DNA from 2 places in the Weissella thailandensis genome. Region 1 is predicted to be linked to the other one. Evidence: a T-box and tRNA genes for the amino acid it is inferred to sense, from the RefSeq annotation. Region 1 holds a T-box; the other holds one or more tRNA genes.
The links. The T-box of region 1 lies ahead of FOL01_RS07880 (valine--tRNA ligase). A T-box ahead of a tRNA ligase gene usually reads a tRNA of that ligase, here a tRNA-Val.
Positions count from the first base shown of each region.

Region 2: it has a tRNA-Val gene. The T-box ahead of FOL01_RS07880 (valine--tRNA ligase) is inferred to sense a tRNA for this amino acid. The anticodon was not compared.

Region 1 covers NZ_CP014332.1:1,574,929-1,587,733, forward strand. The annotation lists gene FOL01_RS07870 (ABC-F family ATP-binding cassette domain-containing protein) at 1-951, opposite strand, end outside; gene FOL01_RS07875 (bifunctional folylpolyglutamate synthase/dihydrofolate synthase) at 1,037-2,374, opposite strand; gene FOL01_RS07880 (valine--tRNA ligase) at 2,539-5,205, opposite strand; T-box leader at 5,281-5,491, opposite strand; gene FOL01_RS07885 (LysE/ArgO family amino acid transporter) at 5,568-6,185, opposite strand; gene trhA (PAQR family membrane homeostasis protein TrhA) at 6,320-6,976, shown strand; gene FOL01_RS07895 (hypothetical protein) at 7,074-7,787, opposite strand; gene FOL01_RS07900 (hypothetical protein) at 7,918-8,760, opposite strand; gene FOL01_RS07905 (universal stress protein) at 8,918-9,388, opposite strand; gene FOL01_RS07910 (hypothetical protein) at 9,507-9,785, opposite strand; gene FOL01_RS07915 (replication-associated recombination protein A) at 10,147-11,436, opposite strand; gene FOL01_RS07920 (YueI family protein) at 11,467-11,916, opposite strand; gene FOL01_RS07925 (ketopantoate reductase family protein) at 12,081-12,805, opposite strand, start outside.
Region 2 covers NZ_CP014332.1:1,316,911-1,329,715, reverse strand. The annotation lists rRNA gene FOL01_RS06535 (23S ribosomal RNA) at 1-2,853, shown strand, start outside; rRNA gene rrf (5S ribosomal RNA) at 2,933-3,049, shown strand; tRNA gene FOL01_RS06525 (tRNA-Val) at 3,056-3,128, shown strand; gene tgt (tRNA guanosine(34) transglycosylase Tgt) at 3,300-4,445, shown strand; gene yajC (preprotein translocase subunit YajC) at 4,481-4,855, shown strand; gene dinB (DNA polymerase IV) at 4,992-6,107, shown strand; gene FOL01_RS06505 (DHH family phosphoesterase) at 6,213-7,163, shown strand; gene FOL01_RS06500 (DEAD/DEAH box helicase) at 7,163-8,521, shown strand; gene alaS (alanine--tRNA ligase) at 8,855-11,503, shown strand; gene FOL01_RS06490 (IreB family regulatory phosphoprotein) at 11,549-11,800, shown strand; gene ruvX (Holliday junction resolvase RuvX) at 11,827-12,261, shown strand; gene FOL01_RS06480 (DUF1292 domain-containing protein) at 12,274-12,558, shown strand; gene FOL01_RS06475 (DUF1292 domain-containing protein) at 12,629-12,805, shown strand, end outside.

The DNA.
Region 1 (12,805 bases):
AATATGAGCGACGCCAGATTCATTTTTGGGTGCTTCAATACGATCCATACGGGCCAATTGTTTACGCCGTGATTGCGCGCGCTTCGTTGTTGACGCACGCACAATATTACGCTTCACAAAATCTTCTAGTTTTGCAATTTCAGCTTGTTGTTTATCATATGCTTTTTGTTCTTGCAGTACCTTAGCGGCTTTCTGCTCCATAAAATCACTATAATTACCTTTATAGTGGTCTAATTGACCAGAATGCATATCATAAATTTCTGTGACCACGCGATCCAAGAAATAACGATCATGGGATACGATCAACAAGGCCCCTTGATAATTTTTAAGATATTGCTCTAACCAGGCTAACGTTTGCATATCCAAATGATTGGTCGGCTCATCCAAAATCAACAAATCAGGTGTTTCTAACAGTTGCTTTGCAATCGCTAATCGTGTTCGTTGTCCACCAGACAACGCCGCAATTTTCTGATCATAAAAAGTTTCATCAAAACCAAAACCATGCAGAACTGATCTGATGGTTGCATCATAACCATAACCATTCTTTTCATTAAAGTCATGTTGTGCCTGGTCGTACGCTGTCAACAATTCTTGATAAGCATCGCTTTCATAATCCGTCATGGTCGCCATTTGAGTTTCCATTTGTCGCATACGTTCTTCCAACGCAATGACATCAGCAAAAGCCGTTAACATTTCATTATAAACTGACAAATCAGAATCCAAGCCAGAATTTTGTGCTAAATAAGCTAACCGAATGCCTTTTTTCATTGAAACTTCACCTTCATCAGGCGTTGTTTCACCAATTAACATCTTTAATAAAGTTGACTTTCCAGCACCATTACGTCCAACCAAGCCAACGCGACCTTTATTTTGAACTTGCATGGAAATATTATCAAAAAATGTGACCCCGTTAAAACGACGGGCAACATTACTTGCTTGCAAAATAATCATATCTATTACTCCATCTTAGGTCAGAAAATTCTATTCTGACCACTCTCATTCCTCTGTCTACTGTACCAAAACAATGCAACAGGTGCTAGTGCCCGCCAACATTTTCGTTCGCTGTCGCAAAGGCTTGCCGGACTTCAGAAACGAAATACAAGGAACCTGTAAATAAAATCAAATCATCTGGTTGGATCCCCGCACGTACCGTTTGATAGCCTTGCTGCCAGTTTTTATGCATCATTAAATCATCCATAGCTGTTTGTTCAAGTACCTCACTAGGATTGATTGGCTGACGATTATTAGGACCTTGAAAGCCAACGACATGTAACGCAACGTTTGGCAATTCAGCTAATAGTTGCAACATTTTCGGATAATTCTTGTCAGACAATGCCCCAAACAAAACATGAACTCGTCGGTGATTGAATCTTGTTCGTAAGGTCTCCACCAATGCCCTGACACCAGGTTCATTATGGGCGCCATCCAATATTACTTCTGGATTAGTAGCCACTTTTTCAAAACGTACCGGCCACGTAACTGACTCTAAGGCTGAGTCAATCATTGCTTCTGTTAAAGAACGCTTAAAATATTTGGCCACAAGCTGAGCCGTTTGGATGGCAACCGCCGCATTATCAATTTGATATTTACCGATTAAGTCCACAAATAAGTTTTGATAGTTAATTGATCCAGTAACCTGAAATCGTTCGCCCCATTCATCCCCTGCAGCTAAGCTCGTCGCTTGAAACTGTTGTCCCAATCGATAAATGGGTGCTCCCATAGCATTTGCGACAGTATTGAGAACTTGATTGGCATCTTTAGGCAATTGCCCCACAATCAACGGTCGTTGTCTTTGAATAATGCCAGCTTTCTGGGTAGCGATTTCAGTAATCGTGTTACCTAAAACATGCATATGATCTAATCCAACCGTCGTAATCACGGCAGCTATTTTATCTGGTATCACCGTTGTCGAATCCCAGGTACCGCCAACACCGACTTCCAACACAACCACATCCACTGGATGCTCTGTAAAATACATAAACATTAAAACTGTCAATGCTTCGAATTCCGTTAATCCAGTCGGTAACTCTACGTCTAACTGTTCAACAATCGGTGCTAATCTTTGTACCAAATCTAATAAATCAGCATCTTTGATATTGCCGCAATCATCTTGAATCCGTTCATTAAATTTTAAAATGTACGGTGACGTAAATAAGCCAACCTTTAACCCGCTTGCACGTAGTAATTGTGCAATCATCTTACTTGTTGATCCCTTACCGTTTGTCCCCGTTACATGAACATACTTTAATTGTTGTTCAGGGTGTCCTAAACGCGCTAGTATTTTGTTTAAACGTTCAAACGTTGGTGTTTTCGTCCATTTATGCCGACCATGAATATAGTCAATTGCATCACTAACCGTTTCAATTTTTGCCATTTTGGACCCCATTCACTCCATGATAAACAAAAGCGCCGTCTACAATGTAGATGGCGCTTCTGTTTGTGTAATTTACTGCATTGTAACGACGAACCGCTTAAATTCGTTATTCACAATATACGTAAGTATACACTTAAATAGTTTTAATCGCAAGTATTGATTAACTATGCTTTTGCTGCTTGCAATTGTGTCAAACGATCTTGCGTTGCTTGTAACTTGTTTTCCCAATCAGTTAGCTTCTCACGCTCAGCAGCGACAACTTTTTCAGGCGCATTGTTAACAAACTTTTCATTACCTAATTTACCATTAGCACGCTTAACTTCACCTTGGAATTTCTTGACTTCGTCTTGCAAACGTGAAATTTCTTCATCCAGGTCAATTAACTCAGCCAATGGTACATAAATTTCAGCACCAGAAATAATTTGAGTCATTGCTAAATCAGGCGCAACAATGTCGGCAGCAATTTGAAGATTCTTTGGCTTTACAAAACGATTAATATAATCGGCATTTTCCTTGAAAATACGTTGTAAGTTTCCATCAGCCGTCTTGATCAACACATCAATTGTCGTTGACATTGGTGCATTCGCCTCTGTACGAATTGTTCGAACTGCTTTGATTAAGTCAATTAAGCTATTAAAGTCCGTCTCAGCTTGCTGATTAGCTAGGTCTTCGTTAACTATTGGATAAGCTGCTGTCACGATTGATTCACCTTCGTGTGGCATTTCTTGCCAGATAGCTTCAGTAACGAAAGGCATAATTGGATGTAGCAGACGCAATGTATTATCTAATACGTAAGCCAAGATTGACTGTACCGTCGCTTGCGCCGCAACGTCATCCCCATTTAATGTTTCCTTGGTCATTTCGATATACCAATCTGCAAAATCATTCCAGATAAAGTTGTATAACGTCCGACCAGCTTCACCAAATTCAAATTTATCAAAGTTCTTAGTTACTGCGGTAATCGTTGCATTCAAACGTGATAAGATCCATTGGTCAGCTAATGACAATTTACTCTTATCGGCTGGTAATTCAGCCTTTGTATCATCTGCCAAATTCATTAATACATAACGAGATGCATTCCAAATCTTATTGATGAAGTTCCATGCTGAATCCATCTTTGTATATGAAAAACGCACATCTTGTCCTGGTGTTGAGCCAGTAGCTAGGAACCAACGCAAGGCATCAGCACCATATTTTTCAATCACATCCATTGGGTCAATACCATTTCCCAATGACTTTGACATCTTACGACCTTGCTCATCACGAATCAAACCATGAATCAAAACGTTCTTAAATGGACGGCGACCAGTAAATTCCTTTGATTGGAACATCATGCGGGCAACCCAGAAGAAAATAATGTCATATCCCGTAACCAACGTATCAGTTGGGAAGTAACGTTTGAAGTCCTCTGAATCTGTGTCAGGCCAACCCATTGTTGAAAATGGCCACAATGCTGATGAGAACCACGTATCTAACACATCAGAATCTTGTTCCCAGTTTTCAGCATCAGCTGGTGCTTCCATACCAACATACATCTCACCAGTTTTCTTGTGATACCATGCTGGAATTTGGTGTCCCCACCATAATTGACGTGAAATAACCCAATCATGGATATCATCCATCCAACGAGTAAAGGTACCTTCAAAACGTGGTGGGTAGAAGTCGACCCGATCATCTGACTTTTGCATGTCCAATGCTTGTTCAGCCAATGGCTTCATCTTAACAAACCACTGTGTTGATAAACGTGATTCAACTTGGACACCCGTACGTTCTGAATGACCAACGGCGTGAACAATTGGCTCTACTGATAGCATCCAACCACCAGCTTCCAAATCAGCAACCATTGCCTTACGAGCATCAAAACGGTCCATACCAGCATACTTGCCGGCACGTTCGTTCATCGTCGCATCTTCGTTCATTGTGTTGATGCGTTCCAAATCATGGCGATTACCAACCCCAAAGTCATTTGGATCATGGGCTGGTGTGATTTTAACCATTCCTGAACCAAATTCAGGATCAACGTATTCATCGGCTACAATCGGAACTTCACGGTTAACTAACGGTACAAGCACCTTTTTACCAACCAAGTCCTTATAACGTTCATCAGAAGGATGAACAGCTACGGCCACATCCCCAAACATTGTTTCTGGACGTGTTGTGGCAATCTCAATATAATGCTTACCTTGATAAGTGGTTTCTTTATCCACAAATGGATACTGCACATGATAGAAAGCACCTTCATCATCTTGGTGAATAACTTCGATATCTGACAAAGCCGTCCGAGCCTTTGGATCCCAGTTAATGATATATTCACCACGGTAAATCAAGCCCTTTTCATAAAGGGTCACGAACACCTTACGCACAGCTTCTGAAAGACCATCATCCAAAGTAAATCTTTCGCGATCATAGTCCAATGACAAACCTAACTTACCCCATTGTGACTTAATCGTTGACGCATATTCATTTTTCCAGTCCCAAACTTGGTCAACAAACTTTTCACGACCTAAATCATAGCGTGAGATACCTTCCCCTGCTAATCGTTGTTCAACCTTCGCTTGCGTGGCAATCCCAGCATGATCCATACCTGGTAACCATAATGTATCAAAACCTTGCATATGCTTTTGACGGATAATCATATCCTGTAAGGTTGTATCCCAAGCATGTCCTAAATGCAGCTTACCAGTAACATTTGGTGGTGGAATAACGATTGAATAAGGACGGGCTTTCTTATTCTCTGATGGTTTAAATCGTTTCTCCTGCACCCACTTATCATAACGTCCAGCCTCAACAGCTGATGGATTATACTTACCAGGCATATCAATTTCTCGCATAACCTTAACTCCTTGTTTAATCACTCTTTTTCGTTGTTATCCATTAAAAAAGCCCTGAACATACATTATCTGTATGTTCAGGGCGAAATTATCGCGGTACCACCTGAATTAGAGCTATTTCTCTATCTCATTTTGACTTAACGCGTCCTCACGTTACCGACTACTTCATCGTTCATCAGTAAAGCCCACTAGTTACCTTCTAAGTAATCGTCCTCAAAATCTCACACCAAAATGATTTTGTCGCTGTTAGTCACGTTACTTATACTCTCTAGTGCATTGCTATAAGGGCAATTTTACAATGATAAAGTAACAAAATCAACCCTGTACTCTGCCATATGACTGTTGCTATCCAATTATTTCATTTAGAAAATATCCAGTAATGCTTGTACTAATAGATAAGCACCATAAACTAATACAATTAATCCAGATACAATATTGACCCAAACCAATACTTTTTTAGGTAAACGTTCCTTTAGTAAATTCATGACGATCGTGATTGTATTAAACCAAATAAAAGTTGCGATAACCACCCCAATAATAAATGGCCAAACCGCATCTTTTGCCAACGTACCACGTAAGGCACCCAGCATCAAACTACCATCGATTAAAGCTTGTGGATTTGCCCATGAAACAATAAATGCTGACACAATCGCTTGTTTTACTGGCAGTTCATTTTTTTGTGTATTTAGTTGCACACTATCTGCACTACGAAGAATGCCCCAGCCAATCCATAGCACTAGTAGACCACCAACAATCATGACAACTAATCGCAACCAAGTCACTGAACTAATAATAGCGCCCATCCCAAAAAAGGCGGCTAATGAAAATAACGAGTCCGCAATCCACACAAACAACACGTACATCAACGAACGTCGAAAAGAATTTGTCAGTGCATTATTAAATACATACAAATTCTGCATGCCAATTGGTGCCACGAAAGCAAATCCAATCATCATCCCTTGTATTACCGTCATTAACATTTCTAAAACCTCACATATTTCCCACAACCGTTTTATTTAGTTTACAAAACTAGATGTAACGGTTATGATAATCATAATAATTAATTTAACAAAATCCCTACTATTTTTACTTGCGAAAGGAGAATCAATAACCCATGCCTACTTTAACCAATGAAAATCGGCGTTATCTCATTACATACGAAACTTTAAATGCTGTTACCCATGGCATTGGCGTCCTGGCTGCAATAGTTGGTGCAACTTTGCTAATGGTCAATAGTGTGCAACATCATTTTTCAGCTTTTACAATTGTTGCTTTAGCTATTTATGCGACATCAATCATTAGTTTTTTGCTTGCATCCACCTTATTTCATGCGCTTATTTTTACCAAAGCAGGTAAAATTTTCCAATTCCTTGATCATTCCGGCATTTACCTCGTCATCTTAGGTAGTTATACCCCTTATACCTGGTTATTTTTAGAACATAACGTTGGTTGGACCATCTGGGGAACCATTCTATTATGCACTATTTTAGGCTTTGTTTACGACTTATTTTTTGTTGGTCGTTGGCCCTGGTTATCGGTCATTATCTATGTTGTCATGGGTTGGTTGATCGTCCTTGCGTTCCCAGCCTTGCACATAGCCCTAACGCCTTTCGCATTTTACCTGTTATTGGCTGGTGGTATAACTTACACCCTTGGGGCACTCTTATACCTCATCCCTAATCTGCCACTTAGCCATGTTTATTGGCACATATTTGTCCTAGTTGGTGCCACACTCATGTATATTTCAATTTATTCAATACTATTCAGCTAAACCTGCCATTAACTACAAAAGGTCGAAGTCTTCCATAATTGGAATTGGCTTCGACCTTTTCATCTATTAAAAGTTTGCTAACATAGCTACTTTTAAATTATTTATTCTTTTCGATACCAGCTTGGACCCATTTGTTAAAGTCATTGTCGGTTGCTTCAACCTGACCATCTTGTTGGTGATTTTGGTAATCATTCTTCTGTTGTTGCGAAAATGCATCCCAAACAGAACCACCGATTGAATAATGACTAGCACTTAACAAGACATCCTTAATTGCTGGATCAACAGCCAATTTATTAACTGCTGTCAACTGATCCTTTTGCCACTTACCAGCTACAGCATATTCTAAACCATCCTCTAGCTTCACTTGGCGAGCAACTGTCACTGTACTAATTTTTGGTTGCTCATTAGCTGATTTTAAGACGAGGGTCGTTGCCTTAGCATAGGCCTTCATAAAATCATTAAGTGACTGTGTCCCATCATCCGCCAAAACAACCGTTAACTCATTGCCCTTTTGATTAACTGAAGCGACATCAGGTACATTACTTTGCCCTTTAAGCAATTTTTTGACATCCAGAGTTTTTTTTACATCAGTCGTACTTGAAGACTTGGCATCGTCTTTTTTCGATGCTACTTTTTGACTACTCTGGCTTGTTGATTGTTTTTTCTTATCAACCGTCTTAGAACTTTGTGATGAAGTGGCTGCGACCGCTTCTTTTTCATTTGGTGTACTATTAAACACGATTGCAAAAACAGCAACCAACGCTGCAACTGCCATAATCCCAATAATCATCGTAATTTGTCGTTTATGCATTATGATTTACCTTTCTTTTCCTCAAACCATAATATTCTATCACAGATAGCTTTGCGACTTTAATGACAATATCACAATTACATTAATAAATGTTAACTTTTTGTTAAACGATTGCGTTATGTTGTAATAATTAACCCTTCCGTCCAAAAAGACGAGCAAAAAAGCCTCTAATACCACCATGTTTACGACGTGCAACACGTGATTCAGTTGTTACATCATCAGCTTTTTCGACGGTTGCAGATTCAGTCTCCACTTGGACATTTTCTACAGGGGTTTTATCAGCTACTGTTTCTTCACTAGTTGCAGCTACTGATGTTGCATTGTCCGCTGTTTCATCAGTTTTTATCTCATTAGTTGCTTGTTGACTTGCTGCAAGTTTTGCCTCATGTTTAACTTCTTCATTATGCACATATTCGGCAATCATTTCATCTGTTAAGGCTGGCATAGCCACTGTTTTTGATGTCACACCTAGTCCAACAACTGTTCGTCCAGTCTTACCAGTTTGTTGGTTCGTTGCATGGACTTCAATCTGGCTTGGCAAAACTTCATCTGGTAAAACCAATTCGAACTCCAGACCATTGTCAACGGGTAATGAAATCACATGTTCATCGCCAACAAAATGCACGGAAATAGCGACATCGGCTTGATTAACGCGTCCCTCAAGTAGTCGCTGACCATTTTGCGTAGAAATAACCGCAGTGACCACTGGCGCTGGTTGGTCAATAGCTAATGCGATCTCTTCTTTTTCTGACCGGTCAGGAAGAGTGGCTGATAACGTCACTTCGCTATCCGTATTTTCGGTCGGTACCTTAACCATAAAACTACCACTTTTGTCTGAAGTCGTTGTATCAACATCATTGTTGGCATACTTAACAGTGATCACAACATTCTCTGACGCCACGTGACCAATAATTGTTGTTCCCAAACTATTTGTCAATGTCGATGCTACCAAATTTAGTTTTGATTCACTCATATTGCGCTCTCCATCCCTTATAAACTGTCAATAATACATTCATTGTACCAGATATTCATACTAACTAAAAATAATAGTCCTGCCACCATATTCTAAGCACAAAAAAAGGCTGAGATAGAAATTCTATCTCAGCCTTAATTACATATTAATTAAAATACTATTCGTCATCTTCTGATGTGTGACGAACGATTAACGTATCAAACGTTGAAACACGTGTAACGAACTCAGTAACAGAACCAATCAACAAACGCTCAATAGCATTTAGACCAGTAGCCCCAATCATAATCAAATCAATGGCATACTTTGCAGGTGCTTGTGTTGCAATCACGTCCTTAGGTGAACCATACTCAATTGAGTAATCAACATTCTCAACACCAGCATCCTTAGCCTTCTGCAAATAGGCATCTAATGTCTTCTTTGCAGTACCGGCAACTTGCTCAACCATTGTTGTTCTAAAGTCAGTGACATTTTGGAATGAACGTGTATCAATAACATGTAGAATGTGTAGATTTGTGTCTACACCATTCTGCTTAGCCACCTTAATTGCACGATCCAATGCAGCCTCAGCTTCTTTAGATCCATCAACTGGTACCAATATATTCTTGTAGTTTACTTTTACATCAGCCATAACAGTTCCCCCTGTCCGATTGACCATATGCGACTTTTTCTACACTTTTATTATAACGCATCTATCACATTTTTTCACATAAATTACGTTTCTTTTTATCTTTCGTGATATATATAAATTATTTAAATAAAAGACGAACTACCACAATTGCCAATACAGTTGTTAGCAAAGTTGCAATGATAACAAAAAGGCCTCCTGGTAAAGCCGCCCCATTTGTTAAAAAAGTACTTATTAATAATAAAACTGCATCAATCGTAAACAACCAACCAAACCATCGTGCGGGATGTTTAGCCTGCTGAGCAGAAATTCCCAGAAATCCTTGCTGATGCATCAGCAAATAAATGCCAAGTCCACCTACGATTACGGCAAACAATATATAAAGTCCAATAACCATCATTTTATTCCTTTTCTTAACTGATAAAAAAGCCGCTCATCTTCGATATACTTATCGAAAATGAACGACTGATGTCCCTCAAAATATAAAAATTTGAGAAACTATGAACACTTGATTGGCGCCGTTAGTAAATTCGACTGAGTTGGCTCCGATTAAAGGAAAGTGGGTGAATAAGTCCGCCTTGTACAACTACTGAGTGAAACAGCATGTTGTAGCGGCTTCCCGACATCCCCGAGCAAAAAGGTTGTAAAGCAACTACAGATGGTAGAATTACGCGTACGCCCAAGGAATTCATCTATATGTTTATTATACTAACAATTGCTTAAAATGAAAGTCTTGACACATAACTTATCCGATTAATCGTTTACTTTCCCTTTAGCCCATCATGTTGCGCTTTTCTCAATTTAGCGTATTGTTCCTTGTAAGCTCGTTCCACCTTAGAATTACCAGCAGGCTTAAAGTAACTTGATCCCATTAACTTATCAGGTAAGTATTGCTGGGGTACCCAGTCACCAGGATGACCATGAGGGTACACATAATCCACACCATGGCCTAATTGCTTAGCCCCTGAATAGTGTGAATCTTTTAGGTGTGCTGGCACATCGCCAGTCGCACCTTTTCTAACATCACTGATGGCCGCATCAACAGCTGTAATCGCCGCATTAGACTTAGGTGATAATGCCAGTTCAATGACGGCATTAGCTAACGGAATACGTGCCTCTGGAAAGCCAAGCTGTAAAGCAGCCTGAATAGCAGTCACAGTACGAGCAGCCACCGCTGGATTGGCCAAGCCAACATCCTCATAAGCAATCACCTGCAGCCGCCTAGCAATAATTGGTAAATCTCCCGCCTCAATCAACCGTGATAAATAATGTAACGCTGCATCTGCATCACTACCACGAATAGATTTTTGAAGGGCAGAAATAACATTATAATGTCCATCACCATTTTTGTCCGCTGTGATCGCTTTACGCTGAACAGTTTCTTCAATAATTGGCAACGTAATGTGTACGCGACCATTTTCATCTGGGTTGGTTGACTTAACAGCCAGTTCGAGTCCGTTCAAAGCTGATCGCAAATCACCATTCGTTGCGTAAATCAATTGTTGCCGCGCCTCTTCGTCTAAGTCAACCGCAAAGTCACCTAAGCCACGTTCTTTATCTGACAAGGCACGGTCAACAGCTAACTGCATATCCGCTTCAGATAATGGCTTCACTTCAAAAATCTGGGTTCGCGAACGAATAGCTGGCAAAATCGTTAAATAAGGATTTTCCGTCGTTGCACCTATCAGAACAATACGGCCACTTTCTAAGTGTGGCAGTAAGAAATCTTGTTTAGTTTTGTCTAATCGATGAATTTCATCTAGCAGCAACACGACCGTACCAGACATTTTGGCCTCATCTGCTACGATTTGTAAGTCCTTTTTGGTATCGGTTGCCGCATTTAAAATACGAAAAGCATACTTTGTTGAACCAGCAATCGCACTAGCAATGCTAGTCTTTCCTGTTCCAGGAGGTCCATATAAAATCATCGATGACAACATTTTAGCTGTCACCATCCGATTAATAATTTTCCCTTCACCTACCAGATGTTGCTGACCAACAACTTCACTGATATTGCGTGGGCGCATGCGGAAAGCCAATGGCTGTTGCATCCGAATTACCTCCTTTGATCAATGATTTAACTAGAATAGCTTTTTATACCAAGGTTTTTTAGGCTTGGTCTGATCATCACTATCCTGACTGTCTTTATCATCAGTAATCGTTTCCTCAATCGAAACTGGCTCCTGATGAACTGCTGAATGACCTGCTAGGACCACCACAATATCCGACTGATCATAAATCGCATCTGTTTTTAATGTAAATTTTGACTGATGTTTAGCAGCTAATTTCATATACTGATTTAATACATCACTATCGATATGTCCATTTAAATAAAGAACCGCATCAGGATGAGCCTCTAATTGCTCCTCCCACGCCTGTAGATAGCGACTATCACCAACAGTCGCACGTTTTTGTAATGCATAAACACGTTCGCGAAAGTTACCTAAGTATTGATGTTTTTCGTCGGGATTAATTTCAGGGGTACCATATAGTCCATTTTGAACATGGGGATCCATTTCTTGTTTAGCCATCAATGTCTCTCCTTTTTCATTATTAGGTTTATTTTAACATACTCATTGCATACCGACAATTTACCTCATTATACTAGCCCAGCCCCCAATAAAAAAGGATTGGAACAACTTGATTGTCCCAATCCTTTTACGTTCAATTTGTATTAATTTTGATGGTCCATAGACTACTCCGCCACATTCTCCTGAACTTGATGATATTTACGCATCATTTCTGCCATGTGTACTTCATGAACAACAAATTCATGAGTGCGACAAACGTAGTCATGTTCACGTCCTATTTTTGCAATATAGCCATTAATATAATCTACCTCAGTTGGACGTCCTTTTGAGAAATCCTGATACATTGAAGGATAATGGTATTTATATTCTTGACTAACCGTGATTACTGAATCAACTTGTTCCTGTCGTGTGGCAATCACATAGATACCAGCTCGTTCGCAGGCATCATAAGCCTCATCAAACAGTTGCTTAGACATTTCTCTAACACCATCATACTCAATGAATTGACCCATCTGCATTTCAAACATGGTACATAGCGTATTCGTCACCGCATTAAAGACAACCTTTGACATACACATACCCAACCATTCATCCACTACAACTGGGTTTAACTTTGCCTGTTTCAAGTCAGCGACCACGGCCTGAAATGTTTCGTCGTCTGCTTGTTGATCATATTTGGCGATGTGCATAACTTCAGTTCCTTCAGCACCCATAAAGTCCACGTTAGCCGGACCATCCAAGCGAGTAGCAATCATTGCTGTTCCACAGTAAATATGGTCTTTAGGAAAATATTGGGCAATCTTTTCAAAATGTCCCATACCATTCATCGCAGAAACAACATACTGATCATCATGAAAAATACCTGCCGCAGCATCACGTTTTAACTCTT
Region 2 (12,805 bases), 260 kb from region 1:
ACACCGATATGCCTCGGGGAGCTGTAAGTAAGCTTTGATCCGGGGATTTCCAAATGGGGGAACCCAACTTGTTATGCAAGTTATCGTTTTAATGAATACATAGTTAAACGATGGTAGACGTTGTGAACTGAAACATCTCATTAGCAACAGGAGAATAAAGAAAAATCGATTCCGTCAGTAGCGGCGAGCGAACACGGAGAAGCCCAAACCAGAGTGCTTGCACTCTGGGGTTGTAGGACTACCGTTGTGGAGTTACAAATTTGTTTATTAGCAGAATCAGCTGGGAAGCTGAGCGACACTGGGTGATAGCCCCGTATGCGAAAGTAAGCAAACTCCCGTGTAGGATCCTGAGTACGGCTGGACACGTGAAATCCAGTTGGAAACTGCGAGGACCATCTCGTAAGGCTAAATACTCCCTAGTGACCGATAGTGAACCAGTACCGTGAGGGAAAGGTGAAAAGCACCCCGGAAGGGGAGTGAAAAAGTTCCTGAAACCATGTGCCTACAACAAGTTAGAGCCCGTTAATGGGTGATAGCGTGCCTTTTGTAGAATGAACCGGCGAGTTACGATAACATGCAAGGTTAAGGTGGAAAGACCGGAGCCGTAGCGAAAGCGAGTCTGAAATGGGCGACTGAGTATGTTGTTGTAGACCCGAAACCAGGTGACCTACCCATGTCCAGGGTGAAGGTGTGGTAAAACGCACTGGAGGCCCGAACCCATACATGTTGAAAAATGTTGGGATGAGGTGTGGGTAGCGGTGAAATTCCAATCGAACTTGGAGATAGCTGGTTCTCTCCGAAATAGCTTTAGGGCTAGCCTCGGAAGAAAGCGTGTTGGAGGTAGAGCACTGTTTTGGTGCGGGGCCCATCTCGGGTTACTAAACTAAGATAAACTCCGAATGCCAATCACGTATGTCCGGGAGTCAGACAGTGAGTGATAAGATCCATTGTCGAAAGGGGAACAGCCCAGATCGTCAGTTAAGGTCCCTAAGTGTGTGTTAAGTGGAAAAGGATGTGAAGTTGCATAGACAACTAGGATGTTGGCTCAGAAGCAGCCACCATTTAAAGAGTGCGTAATAGCTCACTAGTCGAGTGATTTTGCGCCGAAAATGTACCGGGGCTAAACACACCACCGAAACTACGGGTGCCACGTAAGTGGCGCGATAGGAGAGCGTTCTAAGCGCAATGAAGTCAGACCGTGAGGACTGGTGGAGCGCTTAGAAGTGAGAATGCCGGTATGAGTAGCGAAAGACAGGTGAGAATCCTGTCCACCATATGACTAAGGTTTCCTGGGGAAGGCTCGTCCTCCCAGGGTTAGTCGGGACCTAAGGCGAGGCCGAAAGGCGTAGTCGATGGCTAACAGGTTGAGATTCCTGTACCAGGTGAACATGTTTGAACGATGGAGGGACGCAGAAGGCTAACGGATCCCAGCTGCTGGAAATGCTGGGCCAAGCAATAAGTCTTAGTGTGAGTTAAATGCTTGCACTTATACGGACAAGTTGTGATGGGGACCGAAATAAAGTAGGGAAGTCTGTGATGTCACGCTGCCGAGAAAAGCTTCTAGTTAGTGTTTACCTGCCCGTACCGCAAACCGACACAGGTAGTCGAGGAGAGCATCCTAAGGTGAGCGAGTGAACTCTCGTTAAGGAACTCGGCAAAATGACCCCGTAACTTCGGGAGAAGGGGTGCTCAGCGCAAGCTGAGCCGCAGTGAATAGGCCCAGGCGACTGTTTATCAAAAACACAGGTTTCTGCAAAATCGTAAGATGACGTATAGGGGCTGACACCTGCCCGGTGCTGGAAGGTTAAAAGGAGTACTTAGTTTCGACGAAGGTACGAATTGAAGCCCCAGTAAACGGCGGCCGTAACTATAACGGTCCTAAGGTAGCGAAATTCCTTGTCGGGTAAGTTCCGACCCGCACGAAAGGTGTAACGATCTGGGCGCTGTCTCAACGAGAGACTCGGTGAAATTTAAAGACCCGTGAAGATGCGGGTTACCCGCGACAGGACGGAAAGACCCCATGGAGCTTTACTGTAGCTTGATATTGAGTGTTTGTGCAGCTTGTACAGCATAGGTAGGAGCCGTAGAAATCGGGACGCTAGTTTCGATGGAGGCAAACGTGGGATACTACCCTCGTTGTATGAACACTCTAACTCACACCACTAAGCGTGGTGGAAGACAGTGTCTGGCAGGCAGTTTGACTGGGGCGGTCGCCTCCCAAAAAGTAACGGAGGCGCCCAAAGGTTCCCTCAGAATGGTTGGAAATCATTCGCAGAGTGTAAAGGCACAAGGGAGCTTGACTGTGAGACTTACCAGTCGAGCAGGTACGAAAGTAGGGCTTAGTGATCCGGTGGTTCCGCATGGAAGGGCCATCGCTCAACGGACAAAAGCTACCCTGGGGATAACAGGCTTATCTCCCCCAAGAGTCCACATCGACGGGGAGGTTTGGCACCTCGATGTCGGCTCATCGCATCCTGGGGCTGTAGTCGGTCCCAAGGGTTGGGCTGTTCGCCCATTAAAGCGGTACGCGAGCTGGGTTCAGAACGTCGTGAGACAGTTCGGTCCCTATCCGTCGCGGGCGTAGGAAATTTGAGAGGAGCTGCCCTTAGTACGAGAGGACCGGGGTGGACGTACCACTGGTGTATCAGTTGTTCCGCCAGGAGCATCGCTGAGTAGCTATGTACGGATGAGATAAACGCTGAAAGCATCTAAGTGTGAAACTCGCCTCGAGATGAGATTTCCCATTCAGAAATGAAGTAAGACCCCTCAGAGATGATGAGGTAGATAGGCTAGAAGTGGACGTGTGGTGACACATGGAGCGGACTAGTACTAATGGTTCGAGGACTTAACCAAGTAGCAAGTGGTGTAAGGCAAGAAAAAATAAGCAATTATGATTCAGTTTTGAGGGAACTAAGTTCACTCAACAAAAACGTGTCGTGATGATGGCACTGAGGTCACACCTGTTCCCATACCGAACACAGTAGTTAAGCTCAGTAGCGCCAAAAGTAGTTGGAGGATCGCCTCCTGCGAGGATAGGACGTCGCGATGCATTAATGGACGTTTAGCTCAGCTGGGAGAGCACCTGCCTTACAAGCAGGGGGTCACAGGTTCGATCCCTGTAACGTCCATAGTGAATTATGGATACATATTATTTATAAAAAAGTTACCGAGTATTTGGTAACTTTTTTATTTTAAAATCGATATAACGTGGGTAAAACAAAAATCCACCCGTTATGAAACCGATGTTTCTGATATAATGGATACTAGTTTGTTTGTAGAGAATTGAAAGGAAATTTGATATGTCGGATTACGCAGTGAAGTATGAATTGCTTCACGTTGAAAAGCATACAGGTGCACGATTAGGGAAAATTACAACACCGCATGGGGAAGTTATGACCCCAATGTTTATGCCTGTGGGTACACAAGCGACTGTAAAAGGTGTGTCACCACGTGAATTAAAAGAGATTAATTCACAATTCATTTTATCAAATACATATCATTTATGGTTACGACCAGGAGACGAGTTAATTGCTAAAGCTGGTGGTTTGCATAAATTTATGAATTGGGATGGTCCAATCCTAACTGATTCAGGTGGCTTTCAAGTCTGGTCATTATCAGATCATAATCACATTACTGAAGACGGGGTGACCTTTAGAAATCATTTAAATGGTGACGAGATGTTCTTGTCGCCAGAGGTTGCGATGCGAATTCAAAATAATCTTGGCTCAGATGTCATGATGCAACTGGATGAAGCAATTCCTTATTTTGAGACATATGATTATGTTAAAAATTCAGTTGAACGAACATCGAGATGGGCGGAAAGAGCACAAAAGGCTCATAAACGTGAACAAGATCAAGCTTTATTTGGTATTGTTCAAGGGGCAGGTTTCCGTGAATTACGAAAGCAGTCTGCACAGGATTTGGTATCCTTAGATTTACCGGGTTATGCTATTGGGGGCTTGTCAGTTGGTGAGTCAAAACCAGAAATGAATCGTGTACTTGATTTTACTGTACCGTTTCTACCAGAAAATAAGCCACGGTATTTAATGGGGGTAGCTGCTCCAGATTCACTAATCGATGCTGCAATTCGTGGTATTGATATGTTCGATTGTGTGCTACCAACTCGAATTGGTCGTAAGGGAACCTTGATGACTTCAAATGGTCGCATTGTGATTAAGAATGCAAAATATAAAGATGATTTTTCATTAATTGATCCTGAGACTGAAGATTATGGTTCGCAGCATTTTACCAAAGCTTATTTACATCACCTTTTCAAAACAAATGAATTATATGGACAAACAATTGCATCAGTACATAATTTACGTTATTTGCTGAAATTGATGGAAGATGTTCGTCAAGCAATTGCAGAAGACCGTTTACTTGAATTTAGAGAAGAGACTTTACGTAAGTACGGTTATTTTGAGCCAAATGCTAGATTGTTTTAAAATTAGTCAATATACTTAAGGAGTTTAAATTTATTATGAACGCAAATATACTTATTTTAGTTGTATTTATCGCCGCTATGTACTTTATTATGATTCGCCCACAACAAAAGCAACAAAAGAAGCGCCAAGCTATGATTAATAATGTTCAAGCTGGTGCTGAAGTAATTACCATTGGTGGTATGCATGGTACTATTGCAGCAGTTAATAAAGAAGCACATACTTTTGATTTAGATGCAGAAGGTGTGATCTTGGTTTTTGAATTATCAGCTATTCGTCAAGTTGTTAAAGAAGCTAATGCACCAGTTACGACAGAAGAACTAACAGGAGAAGCGCCTGAAGTTAATGAGTCTGAAGCAGATTCTGATGATAATCAGGAAGCTACTGATGCGCAAAAAAGTGAAGAAAAATAAGCTTTATAAGTTGTGAGATGAGTCTTTGAAAAATGCTAGTATTGCTAGTAATATTTTTCAAAGGCTTTTTATATGTAATTTTATAAGAATGTCTTATGATGAAAGTAAATAAGTTTGATTAGTAAGGGGGGATTTCATGGCCAATTTGTTAGAGATACCAATCCATTTGAATACGAATCGGAAAATTTTGCATATTGATATGGATGCTTTTTATGCACAAATTGAAATGCGTGATAATCCTGATTATAAATCAGTGCCGTTAATCTTGGCGAACGATCCTCGTAAAACAGGTGGCCGGGGAGTGGTTGCAACTGCAAACTATTTAGCACGTGAATTAGGAGTTCATTCGGCAATGAGCGCTGCTGAAGCTTTAAGTTTGGCACCACAAGCGGTTTTTGTTACGCCAAATTTTTCTAAATATCGTGACGTTTCTCAGCAACTTCATCAAATTTTTAAACGTTATACCAATAAAATTGAGCCAGTAGCCTTTGATGAAGCTTATTTAGACATTACAGAGAACATACCAAATATAGATGATCCAATTCAGTTGGCCCATGAGTTACAGCAGATTATTTATGAAGAGCTTGGTTTGACGAGTTCAGTGGGCATTTCTTTTAATAAATTTTTAGCAAAATTAGCTTCCGAACATAATAAGCCAAGTGGGTTAACGGTTATCAATCCAGGGGATATTCGTCCGTTTCTAGATATGTTGCCGATTAATGAGATGCGTGGTGTTGGTACTAAAACTGCTGAACAAATGGTGTCGTTAGGTATTCATAACGGTAAGGACTTGTTTAATACAACGCAAAATAAATTGGCCGATACATTCGGGAAAAGTGGTTATATTTTTTATGAGCGAATTAGAGGTGTCGATGATCGTCCGGTTGTTTGGCAACGAGAACGTAAATCGATTGGTAAAGAAAGAACGTATGGCCCATTTTTAGATTCTGAACAAGCAGTGATTGATGAATTAAAAGACTTGTCCGGTAAGTTAGTGAAATCATTGATTAAATCACAGTTACATGGTAAAACGTTGGTGCTAAAAATTCGAGATGATGAATTTCAAACGGCTACTCATCGTGCGACAAGAATCGATTTTTTTCCGAATGACGAAGATGAAATTTATCGTGTTGCACAAGATATTTTGGATGAACTTGGTGGTTATCAAAACCCCATTCGTTTGCTTGGGTTAACAATGACCAATTTGGCAGCACTATCTTTTGAAAATGTCGTATTACCTTTATATGAGTAGGAACTCATGTGATTTTTCTGATATACTTACATATATTGTTGATTCATATATCATTAACACAATTGTTAGTTAATGAAAATTTTTAAATAGAATAGAGATTTGCTTATGACAGCGCAAACAGCAATATTAGCGCAAATAAAGGCTGCACACACAATAATTATTCATCGTCATCAAAGACCAGATCCTGATGCTTTTGGGTCACAATTTGGTTTAGCGGAATTAATAAAAACATCATTTCCTGAGAAACAGGTACATGTTGTTGGTAAAGCGGTACCAAGTATGGCTTGGATGGGCCAAATGGAAAAAATTCCAAATAGTTTATATGATGATGCTTTAGTTATTGTCACTGATACAGCGAACTCACCACGAGTAGATGATCGTCGGTTTGAATATGGTAAGGTATTAGTAAAAATAGACCATCATCCAAACGATGAACCATATGGTGATTATACTTGGGTAATAGAAGATGCCTCATCAACATCAGCGATGATTTTTTCATTTTATCAAGAATTTTCTGATGAACTAAAATTATCGGATAAAGGTGCTGCATTTTTATATTCAGGAATCGTTGGCGATACGGGACGCTTTTTATATGGTACAAGCTCTGAGACAATGAACATTGTTGCTAAGTTGATGAAATTTAATTTTGATTGGGTCAAAATCAACCAGCAAATGGATACAATTTCATTACCAGCCGCCAAAGCATCCGGTTTTGTCTATGAAAATATGATAACGACGTCAAATGGTTTCAACTATATTATTTTAACTAGTGACATTGTTGAAAATTTTAACCTGGGAGATTTTGGTACGGCGTTTATTGTGCCATTACTAGGTAAAGTGAATACGGTCAAAGCATGGGCGGTGTTTGAACAACAAGATGATGGTTATTTCAGGGTAAGATTACGATCACGTGGCATCATTATTAATGAAATTGCCAAGCGACATGGTGGCGGTGGCCATGAATTTGCGGCTGGCGCAAAAGCAAAGAATATAGATGAAATTAATGACATCATTCATGAAACAGATAATTTACTAAAGGAGCAAACAAAAAGATAATGGCGAAATTTACCGATTATAATTTACGGTCAGAGATTTATGAAGCTCTGACGGCATTACATTTTAAAGAACCAACAGCTGTGCAAGCAAAACTTATTCCAGTGATTTTACAGGGACATTCAGTAGTTGGACAGTCACAGACGGGATCAGGGAAGACCCATACTTTTTTAATTCCAATTTTTCAACAATATGATGCTGAAAATCAAAACGTACAGGCAGTTATTACAACACCTTCACGAGAATTAGCACAACAAATCTATGAGGCAGCAAAGCAATTAGGTAGTACTTTTTCAGAATCTGATCAACCACGGATTAGCTTGTATGTTGGTGGAATGGATAAAAGTCGTCAAATTCATCAACTAAAAAATAAGCAGCCACAAATTGTTATTGGAACGCCTGGTCGTATTAAAGACTTATACCAAGCTGGTGAACTAGATATTCATACGGCTAGCACACTAGTCGTAGATGAAGCAGATATGACACTTGATCTAGGTTTTCTACCTGACGTAGATGCGATTGCGAGCGCAATGCCTGAAGATTTGAAAATGCACGTCTTTTCAGCAACGATTCCACAGAAATTACAACCATTTTTGAAAAAATATTTGTCAAATCCTGTCATTGAAGAAATTCCTTCAGAGACAGTGATTGCGCCAACCATTAAAAATATTTTGGTGGGTACAAAGGGTGAATCTAAAGATACTTTAGTTTATAACTTATTAACGATGGGAAACCCATATTTGGCATTAGTTTTTGCAAATACCAAAAAAAGGGCACATGAGTTAACAAAAAGTTTACGTAGTCGTGGCTTAAAAGTTGCTGAAATCCATGGTGGTATTCAACCACGTGAGCGTAAGCGAACGATGCAACAAATTCAACATTTAGATTATCAATATGTCGTTGCTACTGATTTGGCGGCCAGAGGAATTGATATTCCAGGTGTCTCACTAATTATCAATGATGGTATTCCAACAGAGCTAGAGTTCTTTATTCACCGAGTTGGTCGAACAGGCCGAAACGGGATGTCTGGAACAGCTATTACAATCTATAATCCAGATGAAGAAAATCGTGTCCAAATGGTTGAAAATATGGGCGTGAAATTTGAGCCAATGACCTATGCACATGGTGAGTTGAAATCAGGTTATGATCGTCGTCGTCGTCAGAAACGTGCAAAGACAACTGCTAAATTAGATCCAACCATGATTGGTATGGTGAAAAAGAAGAAGAAGCGCGTTAAGCCGGGTTATAAACGACAAATTAAAAATAATATTGCTCGTGATGCAAAATATAAGAAACGCGTTGAAGAGCGTGAGACGTTACGTGCTGCTAAAAAAGCGAAAAAAAGGTCGCACGGTAAATAATCCGTTAATTTATATTTACAAAAATATTTCAAGTTTTAAAAAGTAAGAAAAACATTAACGGATATGATATAATACCCACAAGGACATGTCAGATTATTTCTTAGAGCATACAGAAACGTTGTGTTTGATGGGAACAACGCTAAGAGTTGTTTGACGCTACCCATTATATTTGTTTACGAAAGTGAACCGCGTGCTAGCGATATTAGCAATTAAAGAGGTAATGATACAGACAATCATTGCAATCGGAGTGGTACCGCGTATGAGCGTCTCTGTTATTGCAATGACTGCCTGTTTTTTATTTAATATTTTTTTGAAATGAGGCTTACATTAAAGATGAAAGAATTATCATCGGCTGAGGTTCGTAGCTTATTCTTGCGCTTCTTTGAAAGTAAAGGGCACAAAATTGAACCATCACAATCACTGATCCCACAAAACGATCCAACTCTTCTTTGGATTAATTCTGGTGTGGCGACTTTGAAGAAGTATTTTGATGGAACAGTTGTTCCTGATAATCACCGGATTACAAATGCACAAAAGTCAATACGAACAAATGATATTGAAAACGTTGGTCATACAGCCCGTCATCATACGTTATTTGAAATGATGGGAAACTTTTCAATTGGTGATTACTTTAAGGAAGAAGTGATTCCATGGGCTTGGGAATTACTAACAAGTCCCGAATGGTTCGGTATGGATCCAGATAAATTATATGTGACAGTGTATCCAGATGATGATGAGACCAAAGATATTTGGTTAAATAAGGTTGGTCTACCTAAGGACCATCTTTATGATGAACCAGATAACTTTTGGGATATTGGTGAGGGACCTTCAGGACCTGATTCTGAGATTTTTTACGATCGGGGGGAAGAATTTAACGACCCTGATGAATCAGAAAATTATCCTGGTGGTGAAAATGAACGTTACTTAGAAATTTGGAATTTAGTTTTCTCACAATTTAACCACCTACCTGGTTTGACAGATAATAAAGACTATCCTGAGTTGCCAACAAAAAACATTGATACTGGTATGGGATTAGAGCGTGTTGTATCTGTGTTCCAGCACGCTAAGACTAATTTTGAAACAGACTTATTTTTGCCACTTATTCATAAAACTGAAGAAATTTCAGGACAGTATAAGTACGGTGAAGATGATACAAAGGACATTTCCTTCAAGGTGATTGCTGATCATATTCGTGCCGTGACTTTTGCTATTGGTGATAGTGCATTACCTTCTAATGAAGGACGTGGCTACATTATCCGTCGACTACTACGTCGTGCTGTTTTGCACGGCCGTAAATTAGGTATCAGTCAAGTGTTCTTAAAGGAACTTGTCCCCGTCGTTGGTCAAATCATGATTTCGTATTATCCTGAGATTGCTGATAATGCTGACTATATTTCTTCAATTGTTGAAGCAGAAGAAATTCGTTTCAATAAGACATTGACTGATGGCTTGTCATTATTGGATGGTGTGATTGAAAAGGCTAAGAATGATCAGGGAGTCATTGACGGTGCGGTTGCGTTTAAACTATATGATACCTATGGTTTCCCATATGAGTTAACAGAAGAGTATGCTGTTGATGAAGGCTTGAAAGTCGATCGTGCTGGCTTTGATAAAGAAATGAAAGCACAACAGGACCGAGCACGTGCAGCACGTTCTAACAACACTTCGATGGGTGTTCAAAATGAATTATTGACAGGTTTAAAGACACCATCTCAATATGTTGGTTGGTCAGAATTAACAGTTGAACAGTCTGAGTTGTCTAATCTAATTGTCGACAATAAGTTAGTTGAAGAAGTTAATACAGGTGAAGCACAAGCAATTTTTGCAAAGACGCCTTTCTATGCTGAGATGGGTGGTCAAGTCGCTGATCTTGGTACAATTTATGATGAATCTGGTCAAGTAGTTGCTAAGGTAACTGATGTGCAAAATGCACCGAATGGACAACATTTACATACCTTGTCTGTCAGTGCACCAATGTCTAGCGGTAAGCTATACAAACTTGATGTCGATCGTCCATATCATGATGCGGTATCAAAAAACCATACGGCCACACATTTGTTAGATCAAACTTTACGTAATGTTCTTGGAGAGCATACGACACAAGCTGGATCACTTGTTACTGCAGAAGGATTACGTTTCGATTTTAGTTATAATGGTTCAGTGCCAACTGAAAAATTACAGGAAATCGAAGATGTTATTAATCAAAAGATTATTGATAATTTGCCCGTTTCATGGATTGAGACAGATATTGAAAACGCTAAAAAATTGGGTGCGGTAGCAGTCTTTACTGAAAAGTATGGTGAAACCGTCCGAGTTGTTTCAATTGGTGATTATAATGTTGAGTTTGATGGTGGTACACACGCTAATTCAACAGCCGAATTAGGTATGTTTAAAATAGTTAGTGAACAAGGAACAGGTGCTGGTATTCGACGTATAGAGGCAGTTACTGGTGCTGGTGCAATGGCATTGTTCAAGTTGCATGATAGTTGGCTAGCTAAGGCAGCAGAACAAGTGAAAGCACCACAACTTTCTGAAATTAATGATAAGATTTCTGTCCTACAAACAGCACTTAAAGAGGCAGAACGTCAGTCAGCTTCTCTTGAGCAAAAATTGGCTAATCAAGAAGCTAATGCTGCGTTTGCAAACCCACAAAAGGTTAATAACTATACACTAATTGCAACTGAAATGGCGGTTGAATCAATGGACGTGTTGCGTTCGACTGCTGATACGTGGAAGCAAAGTACACCATCAGATGTATTAGTTTTGGGTGCTAACCTGGGTGAAAAGGTTAACCTATTGGTTGCAGTTTCTCCATCAGCAGTTAAAAAGGGTATTAAAGCTGGTGAACTAGTAAAGGCAATCGCGCCAGCAATTGGTGGTGGCGGTGGTGGTCGCCCTGATATGGCTCAAGCTGGTGGTAAAAACCCAGCTGGTATCGCAGACGCCTTTAAGCAAGCAGCTGACTGGTTACAAGAAAAATAAAAGTTAGTTTTATTAATGAAAACCTTAAAGGGAGGTTTGGGTATAATGAGTTCATTGGATAATACAGCAGTATTTAAATTTGGTAATAATGAATCGCATGATGTCCGAAAGATGTTGGAAGTTGTATATGCAGCGTTGGAATCAAAAGGATATAATCCGATTAACCAAATTGTTGGCTATTTAATTTCAAATGATCCGGCATATATTCCACGTGTTAATGATGCTCGAAATTTGATTCGTAAATTTGAACGTGATGAAATTATCGAGGCATTGGTAACGGACTATTTAGCAAAGTAATATAGTATAGGAAGAGGTCAAATGATATGAAGCGTATTCTAGGTTTGGATGTCGGTTCACGCACAGTAGGTGTTGCAGTTTCTGATCAGTTAGGATGGACTGCGCAAGGCGTGGAAATTATTCAAATAAATGAAGATGAGAAAGAATTTGGCATCGACCGAATGAAAGAATTAGTGACTAAGTATGAGCCGGGTGGTTTTGTTTTAGGTCTGCCTAAAAATATGAATAATACTTCGGGACCACGTGTTGATGCTTCACGCGCTTATGGTGAGTTGTTGAAAGAAACTTTTGGGTTACCAATTGATTTTCAAGACGAACGTTTGACAACTGTTGAAGCGGAGCGCATGCTAATTGAAGAGGCTGATACGTCTAGAAAAAAGCGTAAAAAGGTTATCGATAAGTTGGCTGCTGGTTTGATTTTGCAAAATTATTTGGATCGTAAAGGACCACTAGTAAAGTAAGAAGGTAAACAAATGGATGAAGAACAAGACATTATTACGTTAGTTGATGATAATGGGGATGAACAATTATTTGAAGTATTATTCACCTTCAAATCGGAAGAATATGGTAAGTCATATATTATTCTTTACCCGGCTGGTTCAGGCGAGGATGAAGAAGTAGAGATGCTAGCCTATATTTTTGACCCAGAAGAGACAAAGATTGCCACAGAAGGTGGTTTGACACCAATTGAGGATGATGCAGAATGGGCCATGGTCGAGGAACATTTGAATCAATTTTTAGATGAGCAAGAAGATTAATTAAAGGTTAGTTGAGAACATCTATCCAATGATATCGGATAGGTGTTCTTATTTTATTAGGAGAGATAAGATGGACGAAGCAGAAGTTTTTATTTTGACTGATTCAGATGGTCAAGAGCATGAATTTCAAGAGTTATTTTCATTTGATTCAGAGGATTTTCATCGGTCGTATATCATCCTAGGTCCGGTTACGGAAAATGAAGATGAAGAGGTTGACGTTTTACCATTTATTTATGATAAAAATGCG